One region of the Streptomyces sp. PL-29 genome, then DNA from elsewhere that is predicted to be linked to it. Evidence: riboswitches for the same ligand, from Rfam matches in the RefSeq annotation. Region 1 holds a riboswitch; the other holds the start of a gene.
The links. Region 1 has a riboswitch for glycine ahead of gcvP (aminomethyl-transferring glycine dehydrogenase). Riboswitches for the same ligand answer to the same signal wherever they lie in the genome.
Positions count from the first base shown of each region.

Region 1 (7,331 bases):
TTCTCGGCGGCCGTGACGCCGCCCGGGAAGACGGCCTCGTCCCGGGTGTACGGGTGGTTCCACTCGCCGCCCAGCGAAGCCGCCGTGTGCGGGGCGTTCGCCAGCGGGTTGTCGTCCGCCGGCCACTCGCCGCCCGCGACCCGCTCGATCTCGCCGCGGATGGCGATCATCGCGTCGCAGAAACGGTCGATCTCGGCGAGGTCCTCGGACTCCGTCGGCTCGATCATGAGCGTTCCGGCGACCGGGAAGGACATCGTCGGCGCGTGGAAGCCGTAGTCGATCAGGCGCTTGGCGATGTCGTCCACGCTGACGCCCGTGGCCTTCGACAGCGGGCGCAGGTCGATGATGCACTCGTGCGCGACCAGGTTGCCCGGGCCGGTGTAGAGCACGGGGTAGTGCGGCTCCAGGCGCTTGGCGATGTAGTTGGCGCCGAGCACCGCGACCTGGGTGGCGCGCTTGAGGCCCTCGCCGCCCATGAGGCGCACGTACGACCAGGAGATCGGCAGGATGCCGGCCGATCCCCACGGCGCGGCCGAGATCGGGCCGACGCCCGTCTCCGGGCCGGCCGTCGGCTGCAGCGGGTGGTTCGGCAGGTACGGCGCCAGGTGCGCCCGGACGCCGACCGGGCCGACGCCCGGACCGCCGCCGCCGTGCGGGATGCAGAAGGTCTTGTGCAGGTTCAGGTGCGAGACGTCGCCACCGAAGTGACCCGGCTTGGCCAGGCCGACCAGGGCGTTCAGATTGGCGCCGTCGACGTAGACCTGGCCGCCGGCCTCGTGCACCTGGGCGCAGATGTCGGCGACGTGCTCCTCGAACACACCGTGCGTGGAGGGGTAGGTGATCATCAGCACGGCGAGCTCGTCACGGTGCTGCTCGATCTTGGCACGCAGGTCGTCCGCGTCCACCTCACCGTCGTCGGCCGTCTTGACGACGACGACCTTCATGCCGGCCATCACGGCGCTGGCGGCGTTGGTGCCGTGCGCGGAGGACGGGATGAGGCAGATGGTGCGCTGCTCGTCGCCGTTGGCCCGGTGGTAGGCGCGTACGGCCAGCAGACCGGCGAGCTCGCCCTGGGAGCCGGCGTTCGGCTGGATGGAGACCTTGTCGTAGCCGGTGACCTCGCAGAGACGTTCCTCCAGCTCGTTGATGAGCGTGAGGTACCCCTCGGCCTGCTCCACCGGCGCGAAGGGGTGCAGCTGGCCGAACTCGGGCCAGGTCACCGGCTCCATCTCGGTGGTCGCGTTGAGCTTCATGGTGCAGGAGCCCAGCGGGATCATGCCGCGGTCCAGCGCGTAGTCCTTGTCCGAGAGCCTGCGCAGGTAGCGCAGCATCGCGGTCTCAGACCGGTGCTGGTGAAAGACCGGGTGCGTCAGGTACGCGTCCGAGCGCAACAGGCCCTCGGGCAGGGTGTCGGCCGTGGCCTCGTCGAGCGCCTCGATGTCGGCGGTGACGCCGAAGGCGGCCCAGACGGCCTCGATGTCGGCGCGCAGCGTGGTCTCGTCACAGCTGATCGAGACGAGGTCGGCGTCGACCCGGTGCAGGTTGACCCCGCCCTCCCGGGCGGCCGCGACGACCTCGGCCGCGCGGCCCGGCACACGGACGGTGATCGTGTCGAAGTAGGCGCCGTGTACGGTCTCGACTCCGCCGGCCCGCAGACCGGCGGCGAGCAGCGCCGCGTAGCGGTGGGTGCGGCGGGCGATGGTCCGCAGGCCGTCCGGGCCGTGGTAGACGGCGTACATGCCGGCCATGACGGCGAGCAGCACCTGCGCGGTGCAGATGTTGCTGGTGGCCTTCTCACGGCGGATGTGCTGCTCGCGGGTCTGCAGGGCCAGGCGGTAGGCCTTGTTGCCGTCCGCGTCCACCGAGACGCCGACGAGGCGGCCGGGCAGCGAACGGGCGTGCTTGTCCTGGACGGCCATGTAGCCGGCGTGCGGTCCGCCGAAGCCCATCGGGACACCGAAGCGCTGGGTGGTGCCCACGGCGATGTCGGCTCCGAGGGCGCCCGGGGACGTCAGGAGGGTCAGGGCGAGCAGGTCGGCCGAGACGGTGACGATGGCGCCGAGCTCGTGCGCCTGGTCGATGACCGGCTTGATCTCCCGGACGGCGCCGGAGGCACCCGGGTACTGGAGCAGGACGCCGTAGACGCCGCGCTCGGCGATCTCGGCGGGGATGCCGTCGGAGAGGTCGGCGACGACGACCTCGATGCCGATCGGCTCGGCGCGGGTCTCGATGACGGCGATGGTCTGCGGCAGGGCGTCGGCGTCGACGAGGAAGACGTTGCCCTTGACCTTGCCCACGCGGCGGGCCAGGGTCATGGCCTCGGCGGCCGCGGTGCCCTCGTCGAGCAGCGAGGCGCCCGAGGTCGGCAGGCCGGTGAGGTCGGCGACGACGGTCTGGAAGTTCAGGAGGGCCTCGAGGCGGCCCTGCGAGATTTCCGGCTGGTAGGGCGTGTACGCCGTGTACCAGGCCGGGTTCTCCATGACGTTGCGGAGGATCACCGGCGGGGTGAAGGTCCCGTAGTAACCGAGACCGATCATGGGGGTGAGGACCTGGTTGCGGTCGGCGAGCGAGCGCAGCTCGGCGAGCACCTCGGCCTCGGTCCGCGCCTCGGGGAGGTCGAGCGCGTCGGCGGTCTTGATCACATCCGGCACCGCGGCGGCGGTCAGTTCGTCCAGGGAGCCGTAGCCCACCTGGGCGAGCATCTTCGCCTGCGCCTCGGCATCCGGGCCGATGTGGCGCTGTTCGAAGGGGATGCCTCGCTCCAGCTGGGAGAGCGGAATGCGGTTGGCGGTCATGTACGGAGGCCTCCTGGTCATATGACCTGCGAGGGGCACCACGGCGCGGGCACCCGGACGGCCTCCCCCTCTGTCATCTGCACCTGAGAGTTTCACCGGATCTCACGGGGGTCTCCCGAGAGCTCCGGCTTTCACCGTCGGTGAGGAGGGGGACCGGCACTGCGCGCCCGGCACCCGCCCTGCTTTCCAGAGTGGCCTCGTCCGTGCGGTACGTATGCCTGAGAGATTCCGGGGAGGATTTGCTCCTTCGGCGCCTCCGTCTTGCTCACTCGGAGGACTCTCCCGCACAGGGTCGACAGCCGTCACCCAGCCTACCAGCGGGGTTCAAGAGGCTCCCCGAGTGGCCTCCTCTGCGGAAATGCCCTTCTGTAGTCACTAGGGAGCAGTTGCGACAGTTGCGACCATTTGGAGGGACCGTGCAGACCGACATCGATCCGCGCAGCCTGATCGGCCGCAAGGCGTTCGACCGCAACGGTGCCAAGATCGGCACCATCGACGAGGTCTACCTCGACGATGCCACGGGTGTCCCGGAATGGGCCGCCGTCCGCACCGGCTTCTTCGGCCGGGACGCCTTCGTGCCGCTGGAGCCGAGCGAGATGGTCGGCGAGACCCTGCGGGTGCCCTTCGAACGCTCCCTCATCAGGGACGCACCGGATTTCGGCGTCGGCCGCCACCTCTCCCCCGAGCAGGAACTCCAGCTCTATCACCACTACGGCCTGGACACGGCCCTCCCGTCCGACGTCGACCGCGACTTCGGCCGGCTGGCGGGCGACGAGGGCTGACCCGCGCCCCGGCGCCGCCCTACGCGGCCTCCCCCACCAGCGGCAACGGGTCGGACGGCGCCAGATCCGGGTCGTCCACCCGGAAGGTCCGCACCCGGCCGGGCTCCGACCCGGGCTGTTCGAACCGGACGGTGACCCGCCCCACCCCGCTGCCCTGGACCCACCCCGGCCCGTACAGCACGTGGCGTACGTCGCTTCCGGCCGCCCAGCGGCGCTCGGGAGCCTCTTGCTGCTCCGCGGGCGCCGGCGGCCCCTCCTGTGGCTTCTCGTCCCCTCCGGCGGCCTCCGGCTCGGTTCCCCCGGCCGCACCGCCCGTACCGTCCACCTCGGCCGCCACCTGAGGCTCGGCCGCGAGCGACTGGGCGAAGAGGTCCTCCTGCGTGTAGTCCGCCAGGCCGGTCACCCCCACCCCCAGCAACCGCACGCCTCCCGTGGTGTCCACCGCCTCCAGCAGCCGCGCGGCGGCCTCCCGCACCACCGCCGCGTCGTCCGTGGGGCCGCGCAGCGTCTCGGACCGCGTCAGCGTGGAGAAGTCGTAGCGCCGCACCTTGAGCACGATCGTGCGCCCCGAGTGCCCGGAGCCCCGCAGCCGCTGCACGCACCGGTCGGCGAGTCGCTGCACCTCGCCCCGGATCCGCACCCGGTCGTGCAGATCCACGTCGAAGGTGTCCTCGACCGACACCGACTTGGCGTCCCGCTCCGCGACCACCGGCCGGTCGTCCAGGCCCAGCGCCATCCGGTACAGCCCCGTGCCGTGCGCGCGCCCGAGCATCCGGACCAACTCGTCCTCCCCGGCCTCCGCCAGGTCCCCCACCGTGGTGATCCCGGCGCGGCGCAGGTGCTCCCCGGTGGCCGGCCCCACCCCCGGCAGAGTCCGCACCGGCATCGGAGCGAGCAGTTCCCGCTCGGTCCCGGGCTCGATCAGCAGCAGCCCCGCGGGCTTGGCCTCCTCCGAGGCGACCTTGGCCAGCATCTTCGACCCGGCCAGCCCCACGGACCCGCTGAGCCCGGTGGCGGCGGTGATGCCGGCCCGCAGCCGCTCGCCCGTCGCCCGCGCCGAGTGCGAGTCGAAGGCCGCCCCGCCCGCCTCCAGGTCCACGAAGGCCTCGTCCAGGCTGAGCGGCTCCACCAGCGGCGACAGTTCCCGCAGCATGGCCATGACCACGTCGCTGACCTGCCGGTAGAGCGTGAACCGCGGGATCAGGTAGGCGCCGTTCGGGCAGAGCCGCCTGGCCTGCGCCGTGGGCATCGCCGAATGCACCCCGAACCGTCGGGCCTCGTAGGAGGCGGTGGCGACGACCCCCCGTGGTCCGAGCCCTCCGACGATGACGGCCTTGCCGCGCAGGCTCGGCTTCGACGCCTGCTCGACGGAGGCGTAGAAGGCGTCCATGTCCAGATGCAGGATGGTCGGGGCGGCTCTCACGGCACCGATGCTGCCCTACGCCACTGACATTCCCGCGGCCCGGGCAGGCCGGCTCAGCCGGCTCGGTTGCGACGGGCGGCCAGCTCGTCCGCCGGGTGGTGCCGGACCAGGGTCTCGCCGGTGTCCACCCGCTCCCCGTGCAGCTGTGACAGGGCGTTGCGCACGTCGCGCCACACCACCCCCACGGCGATGCCGAAGACGCCCTGCCCACCCTGGAGGAGACTCACGACCTGGTCCGGCGAGGTGCACTCGTACACCGTGGCGCCGTCGCTCATCAGCGTCATCCGCTCAAGGTCGGCGAGGCCGCGGTCGTGCAGATGCTGCACCGCCGTGCGGATGTTCTGCAGCGCCACACCGGTGTCCAGGAAACGCTTGACGATCTTGAGTACCACGACGTCGCGGAAGCTGTAGAGGCGCTGCGTTCCGGAGCCGTAGGCGGCCCGCACGCTGGGCTCCACCAGCCCGGTGCGCGCCCAGTAGTCGAGCTGCCGATAGGTGATGCCGGCCGCGGCGCACGCCGTGGGTCCGCGGTAGCCGACCTGCTCGGGCGCCGGGTCGCCGTCCGGCGAACCGACCGGCGTCGACTCCGGCTGGCGGCGCGCGGGTCCGGCCGCACCACCGTGCAGCGGGTACGGCCCGGTGCCACTCCGTACGGGGGTGCCCCCGGTCGTACCGTCGCCCGTGATCCTCACGCCGACCCTCCGTCCTTGACCTGCCCACCTCGAAGGTAGGCAGTCACCAGGGGTGCGTCAACGATCGCCACACTCGGCACGCCGAGTGATAATCACCCTGAGAGTGGTTTCCCGTATCCGATTGCGGGGAAAGGCTACTCGAATGGGGTGATGGCGCGGCGTGGAGGACGCGGCGGCGACTCACTGTTGGCCGGTACCGAAGTCCTCGGGCGAGATCTGGTCGAGGAACTCGCGGAACTTCTCCACCTCGTCCTCCTGCTCGTCCGGAATGGCGATTCCGGCGTCGTCCAGCACGCCGTCACTGCCGTAGATCGGTGTCCCCGTCCGCAGGGCGAGGGCTATGGCGTCGGAAGGCCGCGCGCTCACCTCGACCCCGCTGGCGAAGACGAGCTCCGCGTAGAAGACGCCCTCCCGCAGATCCGTGATCCGGACCTCGGTGAGCTCCTCACCGACCGCCTCCAGCACGTCCTTGAACAGGTCGTGCGTCAGCGGCCGGGCAGGGGCCATACCCTGCTGGGCGAAGGCAATGGCCGTCGCCTCTCCCGGACCGATCCAGATGGGGAGGTACCGGTCGCCTCCCACTTCACGCAGGAGCACGATCGGTTGGTTGGAGGGCATTTCCACCCGGACACCCACAACGTCGAGCTCGTTCACACAGCAACCCTAGGACCTGCCCGGCAGGTTTGGGTAGTCGGGGCTCCACCTCGGCCGCCGCGCTCAGCGCAACCGGACCCCGAGGGCCGTCTGCACCAAGGCCTCGTGCAGCCGTACGGAGAGCCCCGCGAGCTCTTTCACCGTGGCCTGTGCGTGGGCCCTGGTCTGCGGGTTGCGGTGTCGGCGCAAGGGTGCGACGACCTGCTCCACCAGCCCCGCCTCCCGGTCGGCGGCCGCCTTCATCGCGCGCAGGTGGCGCGGCTCCAGGCCGAAACGCCCCAGGTCGGCCACGAGCCGGGCCACGGTGAGCGCGTCGGCGTCGAACCCGCCGCCCGGCGCCTCGGCGAGGAGCCCGTACGACTCCCACTCGGCGAGCTGCTCCTCGTCCACGCCCACGGCCTCCAGGAGCTCGGCCCGCCCCACCCGGGCGGCGGGAGGCTCCTCCTGCCCCGTCTCGCCGTACAGGGCGGCGGGGTCCGACGGATCGGCGCAGTCGCCGTGCGCCGCCGGTGCCGGGATGCGGACCTGCTCCCCGCGTGCAAGGGCGTCGAGCTGCTCGCGGATGACTTTCAGCGGCAGGTAGTGATCACGCTGCAGGCGCAGGATGCGGGCGAGGCGCTCCACGTCCTCCGTGCTGAACTTGCGGTACCCGGAAGGTGTACGCCGGGGTTCGACCAGCCCCTCCGCCTCCAGGAAACGGATCTTCGAGATCGTGACTTCGGGGAACTCGTCACGCAGCGTGGTGAGCACCGTGCCGATGCTCACCAGCCGCCCGGCCGAGCCGGCGGTGCCGTTCCCGGCGCCGCCTGTCGGGTTGCGCAGCATGGGACCTTCCCTCGGGTGCCCCCGGACCGGGTCCGGGGGAGGGTCAGACGCCCCGCAGGCTCGCGTAGAAGACCAGCCGGTACTTGCCGATCTGCACCTCGTCGCCGTTGTGCAGGGCGACGGAGTCGATGGGTTCACGGTTGACGTACGTGCCGTTGAG
Region 1 is NZ_CP136996.1:1,047,308-1,054,638, forward strand. Features, by position in the region: gene gcvP (aminomethyl-transferring glycine dehydrogenase) at 1-2,795, opposite strand, end outside; glycine riboswitch at 2,992-3,090, opposite strand; gene R4Z63_RS04755 (PRC-barrel domain-containing protein) at 3,212-3,577, shown strand; gene R4Z63_RS04760 (DNA polymerase IV) at 3,597-5,000, opposite strand; gene R4Z63_RS04765 (MerR family transcriptional regulator) at 5,054-5,692, opposite strand; gene R4Z63_RS04770 (bifunctional nuclease family protein) at 5,873-6,346, opposite strand; gene ftsR (transcriptional regulator FtsR) at 6,410-7,171, opposite strand; gene R4Z63_RS04780 (FHA domain-containing protein) at 7,215-7,331, opposite strand, start outside.

Region 2 (7,331 bases), 3.9 Mb from region 1:
TCGGCCCAGCCTCCGTAGTACCCGGCGACGACGCCCAGCACCGAGCCGATCAGCACCGAGAGGAGGGTCGACCCGAAGGCGACCAGCAGGGAGACCCAGGAGCCTTCCAGGATGCGGGTGGCGATGTCGCGGCCGAACTTCGGCTCCACGCCGAGGGGGTGCTCCCAGCTGATACCGCCGAAGGAGCCGATCGGAGTGGCCAGGGAGGGGTCGATGAGGTCCTGGTGCAGCGCGTCCGGGTCCAGGCCGAACACCCACTGGATCGGCTGCGACAGCGCGGCCAGCACGACGAGGAGCAGCACGACCGCGCCGCCGGCCATCGCCACCTTGTCGCGCTTGAGTCTGGTCCACGCGATCCGGCCGAGCGAGCGGCCCTCGATCGCCTTCTGCGGAACGTCGGGGGTGGCCACGGCCGCGGACTCGGCCGCGTTGGTGTCGTGCAGTGGTGCCGTCATCGTGGTGGGGACCCCTCTCGGCCGACGGTGGCCGGCCCATGCCCGCCGCTGTGGCGGCTTGGTTCAATCGGCGTCGCTGGTGGTGCGATTGGCGAGAAAATGTGCCGGAAGTGCACGTGAAGAGCCGGTGTTCGTGAGATGGACCGGCCTTCGGTGGGGGGAGTCTTCAACGCGCTCTCAACCGCCCGCCAGACCCCCCGGGGATGTGATGCGCAACCGTGATCTGGGCTTACACCTTCCGCTATCCGAACCGCCAGGCCTGTTGAGCGGTGAAACACCGCGCGTTCGGCGCGGAACGGACATCAGACCCAACTGCCCTTTCAGACGTGAATCTTGGGCCTATTCAGCGGATATGCCGAAGGCCGCACCGATGGGACCGGTGCGGCCTTCGAGATGGACGTCTCGATATGCGGATTTCGCGCCAGGAGCCCCCGCGGGTCCGCGGGGGCTCCTGGGGGCGGGCCGGGTCAGTACGCCGGGGCCTGGCCCTCGCGGTCGTAGAAGGGCCGGGTCTGCGCCCGCAGCCACATCGCCACGGGGTCGTGCTCGTCGCCCAGCGCGACGGTGCACACCGGGACGCCCTCGGGCACCGCCCCGACCGACTGGCGCATCATTTCCCGTACGGATTCCAGCGCGGGCGCGGAGGCGTCGTACAGGTCGAGCCCGACGGCGAGGTAAGGGGACCCGAGTGCCGGCTGCACCCAGACGCGGCGCAGCGACCGCACGGCCGGTGTGCGGTGCGCATGCTGGGTCAGCAGGCCGTAGAACTGGGGCAGTTCGATGCTGGGCTCGGACAGCCGCAGCGGGCCCGCGGGCATCCGGTCCAGGCCGGTCGCGATGCGGCGCAGGTCGGCCCAGGGCACGCCGAGGCCGCCGCCCTGGGCATGCGGGTTGAGCCACAGACCCCAGCGGTCCGGGTAGAGGGCGCGGGCGATGTCCCGCCCCGTGACCACTTCGTAGCCCCGGTTCCAGCCGCTCGCGGCCAGTTCCTGGGGGGAGGTGACGCAGGGGGCGTAGCCGAGCCCCTCGACCTCCATGCCGCCGTACTGGGCGTCCGGGGACCCCGGCTGCCCCTGCCACAGCAGCATCCACAGCCGGCCCTCGGACAGGGCCCGCAGCAGTGACTCGTAGCTCTCGTAGCGCCCGGGAGTCACCTGGCGCATCATGTGCTCGACCTGCCCGGCCGCGGCCGTGCCTGACGCACTCACCCGGTACCCCTCTTCGTCCGCCCGTCGCTCCACGCGTGCCTTACCCGGGCCAGCGCTCATGCGTGCGGCCGGGAGATGTAACCAGCTTAAGCGGCCCTACGCGAGGTAGAAGGGGCGTACGCGCTCACGAATCCAGTCCGTGACCGGGTCCTGGGCCGCGTCCAGGAGGATCAGTTGCACGGGCCACGGCGCCGGAACGCGCGCCAGGGCGCGTCCGAGCGCCTCCATCGGCGCCTCCCGCATCTGTGGCTCCCACCCCGCCAGGCGGACACCGACGAAGAGTTCCGGTGCCCCGCCCTCGACGCTGGCGAGGCAGCGGTGCGCCGCCGCGACCACTCCGGTGGCGCGGAACTCCTCGCCGGCGGCAGCCAGGAAGTCCACCGGGTCCTCCTGCCAGTCGGGCTCGAAGAGCCGTACGCGGCCGCCGGTCGCGGAGCCGTCGAGCGGGCTGCGGCCCGCACGGCAGAGCTCGGCGACGGCGGGCGGGGGCAGCGGGACGCCGACGGCGCCCTCCGGATTGACCGCGATGCCGAGCTGCGGGGGCAGCCCCCGGGCGAACTCGACCGCCGGGGCCACCGCGAAGTCCATGCCGGGGCCGACACAGGCGAGGAACTGGGCCTCGGAGCTGTAGACCGGGACGTACGCCGCCCCGCCGATGTCCATGGTGGGCAGGTCCAGACCGGCCGTGTCGGGGCCGCCGCCGCCCGGCAGGGGCACCCACACCCTGCTGCGCCCGAGCACCTCCAGGATCCGGCCGCCGGCGTCCGGCTGCCCGAGCGCCGCCCCGAGCACCTGCTCCAGCTCATTTTCCGGCCAGCCGCTGCCCTGCATCTGCCCCTGCCCCTGTCTGGTCCCGCACGTGCGGTCCCGCGCGTGTCGCCCCGCAGGGTACCGGCCGCGGGGCGGGCACCGCCGCCGGGGATCCGGGTCGGCCCGGCCCGGCGGTCAGCCGTGGAAACCGATCCCCGTCACGGCGGCGGCCGAGCGGCGGTCCAGCAGGGTCGCGGAGGCGCAGCCGGCGGGCGGGCGGCCCGCCTCGGCGTCGCGCAGCAGGCGGCCCACGGCGCCGCGGTGGCGGGCGAAGGCGTAGGCAGACACCCCCCGGCCCCGCGCGGCCTGGCCGGAGAGCGCCTCCTCGGGGCTGCTGTCCAGGAGGACGAGGTGCAGCGACCGGCCCCGGCGGCGCGCGGCCGCGGAGAGCAGGGCGCGCACCCAGCTCTGAGTGCCGCAGTCGTGGACGACGACGGAGTCGCCGGAGCGCAGGATCCGGTACAGCCCCCAGTAGTGCGCGGCGCGTACCAGCGGGCGGTAGACGGCGTAGGGCAGCCGGGCGGGCATCCGGCGCTCCCAGCGTTCACGGGTGTCCTGGGAGTCGACGGCGCCGCCCTCCGGCGCGGCTCGCTTGATCAGCGTGCTCTTGCCGCCGCCGGGCAGCCCGGAGACCACGACGATGTCGCCCTCGGCGAAGCCGAGCCGCCGGGGTCCGCGCAGTGCGGGGCCGCGCAGGTCGCGCACGGGGCCGAGGCCGCCGTCGGCAGCCCTCCCGCGCTCGCGCGCGCCGCGCCGCTGGGCCGGCACCGCTTCGACGGCTCCCGTCGCCGTCACCACTCCGAATCTCCGCACAGTGCTCGCCTTCCCCCCGCGTCGGGCCACCGGGACCCTTCCCACCGAGTGTAAAGAGACGGTAATCCGGCATCCACGGTTCCACTCGGCCCGTTCGGAGGGGCGTACGAACTTTCGGACCCCCACCCCCGATCCCGAGCATGCCGTGCAATGATGTGCGCCATCTGGACCAACTGCATACCGGCCGCTTGAATCCGCGCGGGAGAGTCCCGGCAGGCCGCGAGGCCGTGCCGGGCGCCGAAGGAGCAAGAACCTCCCTTGAATCTCTCAGGCCCCGTACCGCGTGGATGAGGCAGATCTGAAAAGCGAGCTGCGCGCCAGCTCCACCCAAGGTGCAAGTCGGGGAGACCGGCGATCGGACGATCGGCGGAACTCTCGGCGAACCTCTCAGGTTCCGATGACAGATGGGGAGGAACGTCCTCGTCATGTCATGTCGATGCCCTGGGACCCGGGAGCCACACCCATGAGCACTGCCCCCCGCCTGACCGCCCTCGATGCGCTGCACCGTTCGCTCGGTGCGACCATGACCGATTTCGCGGGCTGGGACATGCCGCTGCGGTACGCCAGCGAGCGCGACGAGCACAACGCCGTACGCACCAAGGCCGGCCTCTTCGACCTGTCGCACATGGGCGAGATCACGCTGACCGGCCCGGAGGCCGTCAAGGCCCTGGACTACGCGCTGGTCGGCAACATCTCCACCGTCGGTGTCGGCCGTGCCCGCTACACGCACATCTGCCAGGAGGACGGCGGGATCGTCGACGACCTGATCGTCTACCGCCTCGGCGAGACCGAGTACATGGTCGTCGCCAACGCCTCCAACGCCCAGGTCGTCCTCGACGCCCTGACCGAGCGTGCCGCCGGCTTCGACACCGAGGTCCGCGACGACCGCGACGCGTACGCGCTGATCGCCGTGCAGGGTCCGGAGTCCCCCGGCATCCTGGCGTCGCTCACCGACGCCGACCTCGACGGCCTGAAGTACTACGCGGGCCTGCCGGGCACCGTCGCGGGCGTGCCCGCGCTGATCGCACGCACCGGCTACACCGGCGAGGACGGCTTCGAGCTGTTCGTCGCCCCCGAGCACGCCGTGGAGCTGTGGCAGGCGCTGACCAAGGCCGGCGAGGGCGTCGGCCTGGTTCCGGCCGGCCTGTCCTGCCGCGACACCCTGCGCCTGGAGGCGGGCATGCCGCTGTACGGGCACGAGCTGACCACCTCCCTGACCCCGTTCGACGCAGGTCTGGGCCGGGTCGTGAAGTTCGAGAAGGAGGGGGACTTCGTCGGCCGCGCCGCCCTGGAGGCCGCCGCCGAGAAGGCCGCCGACCAGGCCCCGCGCAAGCTGGTCGGCCTGATCGCCGAGGGCCGCCGCGTCCCGCGCGCCGGCTTCCCCGTCGTCGCCGACGGCAAGGTCATCGGCGAGGTCACCTCGGGCGCCCCGTCCCCGACGCTGGGCAAGCCGATCGCGATGGCGTACGTGGACGCGGAGCACGCCGCGCCCGGCACCTCCGGCGTCGGCGTCGACATTCGCGGTACGCATGAGCCGTACGAGGTCGTCGCGCTGCCGTTCTACAAGCGGCAGAAGTAGCCCTCCGCGCACGACGTCCGCCGTCCGGGCAGCCGTACGGCGTCGTCTCAGTACCCAAGACCGCAGTTCGTATCCACTCCCCCGCATCCAGGAGAATCAGGCCATGAGCAACCCCGAGAAGCTGCGTTACACCAAGGAGCACGAGTGGCTGTCGGACGTCGTGGACGGCGTCGCGACGGTCGGTATCACGGAGTTCGCGGCCAACGCGCTCGGTGACGTCGTCTACGCCCAGCTCCCCGAGGTCGGCGACACCGTGACCGAGGGCGAGACCTGCGGCGAGCTGGAGTCGACCAAGTCGGTCAGCGACCTGTACTCCCCGGTCTCCGGCGAGATCGTCGAGGCCAACCAGGACGTCGTCGACGACCCGGCGCTCGTGAACACCGCCCCGTTCGAGGGCGGCTGGCTGTTCAAGGTCCGCCTCTCCGAGGAGCCCAAGGACGCGCTCTCCTTCGAGGAGTACACCACGCTCACCGCCGGTAACTGACCCCAGGGGATCCTGATGTCTGTACTGAACACCCCTCTCCACGAGCTCGACCCCGACGTCGCCGCAGCCGTCGACGCGGAGCTCGTGCGCCAGCAGTCCACCCTGGAGATGATCGCGTCGGAGAACTTCGCTCCGGTCGCCGTCATGGAGGCCCAGGGCTCGGTCCTCACCAACAAGTACGCCGAGGGCTACCCGGGCCGCCGCTACTACGGCGGCTGCGAGCACGTCGACGTGGTCGAGCAGATCGCGATCGACCGCATCAAGGCGCTGTTCGGCGCCGAGGCCGCGAACGTCCAGCCGCACTCCGGTGCGCAGGCGAACGCCGCCGCGATGTTCGCGCTGCTCAAGCCGGGCGACACGATCATGGGCCTGAATCTGGCCCACGGCGGTCACCTGACCCACGGCATGAAGATCAACTTCTCCGGCAAGCTCTACAACGTGGTCCCCTACCACGTGGACGAGTCCGGCCAGGTGGACATGGCCGAGGTCGAGCGCCTCGCCAAGGAGTCCAAGCCGCAGCTGATCGTCGCCGGCTGGTCCGCCTACCCGCGCCAGCTGGACTTCGCCGCCTTCCGCCGCATCGCGGACGAGGTGGGCGCCTACCTGATGGTCGACATGGCGCACTTCGCCGGTCTGGTCGCCGCGGGCCTGCACCCGAACCCGGTGCCGCACGCCCACGTCGTCACCACCACCACGCACAAGACCCTCGGCGGTCCGCGCGGCGGTGTCATCCTGTCGACGCAGGAACTGGCCAAGAAGATCAACTCTGCGGTCTTCCCCGGCCAGCAGGGCGGTCCGCTGGAGCACGTGATCGCGGCCAAGGCCGTCTCCTTCAAGGTCGCGGGCTCGCCCGAGTTCAAGGAGCGCCAGGAGCGCACCCTGGAAGGCGCGAAGATCCTCGCCGCCCGCCTGGTCCAGGACGACGTCAAGGCCGTGGGCGTGGACGTCCTCACCGGCGGCACCGACGTGCACCTGGTCCTGGTCGACCTGCGCAACTCCGAGCTGGACGGCCAGCAGGCCGAGGACCGCCTGCACGAGGTCGGCATCACGGTCAACCGCAACGCCATCCCGAACGACCCGCGGCCGCCGATGGTGACCTCGGGTCTGCGGATCGGCACGCCGGCCCTCGCCACCCGCGGTTTCGACGCCGAGGCCTTCACCGAGGTCGCCGAGATCATCGCGCAGGCGCTGAAGCCGACGTACGACGCCGAGGGCCTCAAGGCGCGCGTCTCGGCGCTCGCCGCGAAGTTCCCGCTGTACCCGTCGCTCTAGCGGCGGCGCGAAAGGGCCCGGCCTCGTCGTCTGCGCACGGGCCGGGCCCTTCCCGTACCCGCCGGCGTCCACCCCGGCGCGTCCGGCACCCGCCCCGGGCGGGCGGACACCCCTGCCGCCCGGCGCCGGGGCCGGTCTCCGGCAGCCGGCGGGGCCCGGCGCCGCGCCCCCGCGGCGCGAGTGGACACCTTCCCGACCTGTCCACGTAATCCTTCCCACCTCGTCCGGCAGCCAGGACGTTCACCGCACCGCGTTAAGCTCGTCTGTCGGACAAAATCTGAACAATCCGCCTCTCCTGCCCCCTCCCACCCCACGAGCAGACAAGGGAGTCCGCCACCGTGGCCATCTCCGTCTTCGACCTCTTCTCCATCGGCATCGGTCCCTCCTCCTCCCACACGGTCGGTCCGATGCGCGCCGCGCGCATGTTCGTGACGCGACTGAAGAAGGACGGCGTGCTCGCCCAGACGGCCTCCGTGCGGGCAGAGCTCTTCGGCTCCCTCGGCGCGACCGGCCACGGCCACGGCACGCCCAAGGCCGTGCTGCTCGGTCTGGAAGGCCACTCCCCCCGCACCGTGGACGTGGAGACGGCGGACGACGAGGTGGATCGCATCCGCAGGAGCGGCCGCCTGCGGCTGCTCGGGGCGGAGATAGGCGACGTCCACGAGATCGCCTTCGACGAGCCGAACCAGCTGATCCTGCATCGCCGGCGG
Region 2 is NZ_CP136996.1:4,977,115-4,984,445, reverse strand. Features, by position in the region: gene R4Z63_RS23095 (ABC transporter permease) at 1-455, opposite strand, end outside; gene R4Z63_RS23090 (enhanced serine sensitivity protein SseB C-terminal domain-containing protein) at 923-1,663, opposite strand; gene R4Z63_RS23085 (enhanced serine sensitivity protein SseB) at 1,760-2,494, opposite strand; gene R4Z63_RS23080 (AAA family ATPase) at 2,609-3,286, opposite strand; glycine riboswitch at 3,476-3,578, shown strand; gene gcvT (glycine cleavage system aminomethyltransferase GcvT) at 3,750-4,865, shown strand; gene gcvH (glycine cleavage system protein GcvH) at 4,969-5,349, shown strand; gene glyA (serine hydroxymethyltransferase) at 5,365-6,621, shown strand; gene R4Z63_RS23060 (L-serine ammonia-lyase) at 6,960-7,331, shown strand, end outside.
Region 2: another riboswitch for glycine. It lies ahead of gcvT (glycine cleavage system aminomethyltransferase GcvT); the one in region 1 lies ahead of gcvP (aminomethyl-transferring glycine dehydrogenase).